Regions from separate parts of the Isoptericola sp. NPDC056578 genome, predicted to be linked through region 1. Evidence: predicted binding sites of a transcription regulator. Region 1 holds the regulator's gene; the other holds the start of a gene.
What was found. Region 1 encodes HspR, which represses chaperone genes until heat shock. Its sites were predicted from a motif close to AAGTTGAGTCNNNNNGACTCAACTT; they were not measured.

Region 1 (2,387 bases):
ATCTCGCGGACAATGACAGGAAGGAGGGCGTCGTGACAGGTCAGGACTGGATCGAGAAGGACTTCTACTCCGCTCTCGGCGTCCCCAAGGACGCGGACGACGCGGCCATCAAGAAGGCGTACCGCAAGCTCGCGCGCCAGTACCACCCGGACCAGAACCCGGGAGACGCGTCGGCGGAGGCGAAGTTCAAGGAGATCGGCGAGGCGTACGCCGTGCTGTCCGACTCCGAGCAGCGCCAGCAGTACGACGCCGTGCGCGCCATGGCCGGCGGCGGTGCCCGCTTCGCGGCAGGCCCGGGCGGCGGTGGCGGCAACGGGTTCGAGGACGTCTTCGGCTCGATGTTCGGCGGCGGCGCCGGCCCGAACGTGCGCTACCAGCAGTACCCCCAGGGCGGCGCGGGCGGCGGAGGCTTCGAGGACATCCTCAGCTCCATGCTCGGCGGCCAGGGCGGCTTCCGCAGCGGCGGCCGGCAGCGCGCCGGCTTCACGACTCCGCAGAAGGGCCCGGACGTCGCGGCCGAGACCACGCTGCCGTTCCGCACGGCGGTGGAGGGCGCCACCGTCGAGTTCACGGTGGACGGCCGCAAGGTCAAGACCAAGATCCCCGCCGGCGTGAACGACGGCCGCAAGCTGCGCATCCGCGGCAAGGGGCGTCCCGGCTCGGGCGGCGGCGACGCCGGCGACCTCGTGGTCACCGTGCACGTCGCGCCGCACCCCGTCTTCACGCTCGACGGCACGAACCTGCGCATGACGGTCCCCGTGACCTTCGCGGAGGCCGCGCTGGGCACGACGGTCGAGGTGCCGACGCTCGACGGGCACACCGTGCGGCTCAAGGTGCCGGCGGGCACGCCCACCGGGCGGGTGCTGCGGGTCAAGGGCCGCGGCGTGAGGACCACGAAGACGCAGGGCGACCTGCTGGTCACGGTCCAGGTGGCCGTGCCGCAGAAGCTCAGCAAGAAGGCGAAGGAGGCGCTCGAGGCGTTCGCCGCCGAGAGCGACCACGAGGACGTGCGGGCGGGGCTCGCGCAGCGCGCGGCGGAGTGACGCCGCGGCGAGGCGCGGGCTGACCGGCCGGAGGCACCGAGCGAGGGAGGTAGCGATGGTCACCGAGGACGCGCCGGTGCTGACCGTGTCGCAGGCGGCCCGGCTCGCCGGCATGCACCCGCAGACGCTCCGGCAGTACGACCGCCTCGGGCTGGTCACGCCGCGCCGGACCCCCGGGCGCGGCCGCCGCTACTCCCAGCGCGACGTGGCACGCCTGCTCGAGGTGCAGCGGCTCGCGCAGGTGGAGGGCATCAACCTCGCCGGGATCCGACGGATCCTCGACCTGCAGGAGCACGTCGCCCAGCTCGAGGGCCGGCTCGCGGCGCTCGCGATGCAGCCCGGCGGCCGGGTGTTCACGGCGGGCTCGACGGGCGACGTCGTCGTCGTGCGCCGCGGCCAGCGCGTGCGCCGCGCGGAGCGGTCCGACCTCCGGGCCGACATCGAGGCCGAGGAGGGCGCGCTGGTGCTGTGGCGCCCGCACCGCCGCGGCTGACGTCTTTTCGCAACGCAATTCTTCGCTAATTCATGGTGCAATAGGTAAGGTATTCCTTATTCGATACGCCGTGAATTCGATCCCGCATTCGCTGTGCATTTCCGTGCGAGAGGAATATCGTGGTCGAAGGCGGCGAGAGCCGGCGTCGAGCGGCGAGGAGCGCACCATGAGCACGCTGATGGAGATGCCCGAGGTCACCGAGTGCACCGTCGAGGGCTGCGGCTACAACCACGACCACGGCTGCCACGCCGGGGCGGTGACGATCGCGGGGCACAGCGGCGACGCGGCGTGCGCCACCTTCATCCCGCTGAGCGCGAAGGGCGGCCTCGAGAAGGTCGTGGCCCACGTGGGCGCGTGCCAGCGCGGCGACTGCGTCCACAACACCGACCTCGAGTGCGCGGCGTCGGCCATCCGCGTCGGCCCCGGCCCGGACGACGAGAGCCACGCCGACTGCCTCACGTACGCCCAGCACTGACGCGGCACCTGACCGGGGCCGTGCCGGGCCGGTACGGCTAGCGGGCCAGCTGCGTCAGCAGCTCGACGGCGGCGGCGTGCGACGTCGGGAGGCGCTCCACCCACACCCGGGTGGGGCGCCTCAGCGCGTCTCCGAGGCCCATGAGCGCGGCGTTGCGCTCCACCACCCCGCGGGTGGCCTTGGCCAGGTCGGGCACCCCCGTGTCGCGCCGCGCGAGCACGACGAACACGCCGTCGGTGAGGGCGGCCATCGGGTGGCCCTCGCCGTAGACCTGCTCGAGGGCGCGGCCGACTGTCGCGGAGCGTGCGGCGCGGTCCCACGGGGCGAGCCCGTCGACGGCGACGTCGACGACGACGAGGCAGTGCGTGTCCGGCAC
Region 2 (2,387 bases), on a different contig from region 1:
AGAAGTAGTCCGCGAACCCGTGGACGTACAGCACCGCCGTGCGCGCGACGGCGCCGCGAGGTCCCGGCGTGCCGTCGTCGGCCGGCGTGGACGGCACGTGCCGCACCAGCACGGCCTCCGCGCCACCGGGCAGCGGCAGCGTGCGCGCCCGGAACTCCGGGCCGAGGACGTCCTCGCGCCACGCCCCGGGTCCGGGGAGCGGCGCGGCCGGCGCCTCAGGCACCCTGCGCGGGACCGGACGGACGGTCCTCGTCGCCGGGGCGGTCGTCGGGCGTGCCCGTGACGTCGGGCTCGACGTCGGGCTCGGTGGCGCCGCCGGCGGGCTCCTGCCGGACCGTGTCCTCCTCGCCCGGGCGGCCTGGCTCCAGCGGCTCGGCGACGGGGCCGGTCGTGGGGCCGGCGGGCGGGGCGGTCTCGGGCGCGGCCTCCGGCTCGAGCGGCTCGGCGACCGGGCCGGTGGTCGGCTCGGCGGGCGGGGCCGCGGGCGTGCCGAAGACCTGCTCCTCCGGCGTCGGGCCGGCGGCCGGCACGGCCCCGGGGGCGGCCTGCGCGGCGAACGCGGCGTCGCCCGTCGCGGTGCCCGTGACCGTCGACGTAGCGGGACGGCGGTTGTTCCGCACGACGAACCACACGACGAGGCCGATGACGACCAGCCCGACGACGAGGCCGACGATCCACCACGGGAAGCTGCTGCCGGCGGTGGCCGAGCCCACCGCGTGGATCTCGGTGTTCTCGCCGACCTTCGGCGTCCAGGTGACGGTGTTGCCGTCGACGGTGCCGGTGGCGTCGCTGACCGGCCCGGGGAACGTGACGGCGAGGCGGACGTCGAAGGCGTCCTGGACGTTCTGCGGCAGCGACTCCAGCTGGTCGGCGCCCTCGGAGAGGTCCATCGTGCCGTCCACGACGTAGTCGTCGCCGTCGCGGGTGATGGTGAGGTCCTCGCCGCCCTCGCCGGAGATCTGGCTGATCGGGGCGTCGGTGAAGGTGTACCTGGTCCCGGTGTACTCGTCGTCGGAGTACGGCTCCTGGGACGTGCCCTCGGGCAGGTTCTGGGAGAGCTCGCCGCCGGCCTGCTTCCACAGCTCGCCGGGCTCCATCCCCATGGTCTCGGCGAGGCTGTTCGAGACGGCCATGACGATCGAGCCGGAGACGGTGTCGTCCTCCGACAGCGTCATGTCCATGTCGACCTTCATGCACCCGGCGAGGGCGAGAAGGCCGACGGCGGCCAGGGCCGCCGCGATCGCGGTGCGGAGGCGGCGCACGGGGCCGCGGGCTGGAGTGGTCACCGGCCCAGCATCCCGCAGCGGCCGCCGGGGAGCCACCTGGCACCCCGGGCGCCTTGCGCTCAAAGTTGAGCGGAATAGACTCAACTTTGGCGACGTTCCCCCGACAGGAGTCTGACCCGTATCACCGCACGTCATCCCGGAGGTCCCATGGACATCAAGCTCACGACCATGTCGCAGCAGGCGCTCGGCGACGCCGTCCAGTCGGCGTCGGCCGCGGGCAACCCCCAGCTCGAGCCGGTGCACCTGCTCCAGGCGCTGCTCCAGCAGAGCGGCGGCGTCGCCGTCGGCCTGCTCGACGCCGTCGGCGCGAACGCCCAGCAGATCGGCCAGCGCGCCCGCGCGGCCCTCGTCGCCCTGCCGCAGGCGAGCGGCTCCGCCGTCGCGCAGCCCGCGCCGTCGCGCGCGATGAGCGCCGTGCTGGAGAACGCGGGCAAGGAGGCCGAGGCGCTCGGCGACGAGTACGTCTCGACCGAGCACCTGCTCATCGCGCTCGCCGCCGGGCAGTCCGCCGCCGCCCAGGCGCTGACCGAGGCGGGCGCGACCGCCGACGCCCTGCGCGCGGCGCTGCCCGCCGTCCGCGGCTCGTCCCGCGTCACCAGCCCCAACCCCGAGGGCACGTACAAGGCGCTGGAGCAGTACGGCAGCGACCTCACGCAGCGCGCCCGCGACGGCAAGCTCGACCCGGTCATCGGCCGCGACTCCGAGATCCGGCGCGTCGTGCAGGTGCTCAGCCGCCGCACCAAGAACAACCCCGTCCTCATCGGCGAGCCCGGCGTCGGCAAGACGGCCGTCGTCGAGGGCCTGGCGCAGCGCATCGTCGCGGGCGACGTCCCGACGTCCCTGCAGGGCAAGCGCCTCGTCGCGCTCGACCTGGCGGGCATGGTCGCGGGCGCCAAGTACCGGGGCGAGTTCGAGGAGCGCCTCAAGGCCGTGCTCGAGGAGATCACCGCGTCGGACGGCGAGGTCGTCACCTTCATCGACGAGCTGCACACCGTCGTCGGCGCGGGCGCCGGCGGCGAGGGCGCCATGGATGCGGGCAACATGCTCAAGCCCATGCTCGCCCGCGGCGAGCTGCGCCTGGTCGGGGCCACGACCCTCGAC

Region 2: the regulator HspR is predicted to act here: its motif matches at 1,349-1,373, upstream of clpB (ATP-dependent chaperone ClpB).

What each region holds. Positions count from the first base shown of each region.
Region 1 is NZ_JBHTVC010000016.1:15,340-17,726, reverse strand. Features, by position in the region: gene ACFQ80_RS08575 (DnaJ C-terminal domain-containing protein) at 33-1,043, shown strand; gene ACFQ80_RS08570 (heat shock protein transcriptional repressor HspR) at 1,099-1,536, shown strand; gene ACFQ80_RS08565 (DUF1540 domain-containing protein) at 1,703-2,011, shown strand; gene ACFQ80_RS08560 (hypothetical protein) at 2,049-2,387, opposite strand, start outside.
Region 2 is NZ_JBHTVC010000007.1:114,077-116,463, forward strand. Features, by position in the region: gene ACFQ80_RS05070 (alpha/beta hydrolase) at 1-223, opposite strand, end outside; gene ACFQ80_RS05075 (LppM family (lipo)protein) at 216-1,286, opposite strand; gene clpB (ATP-dependent chaperone ClpB) at 1,434-2,387, shown strand, end outside.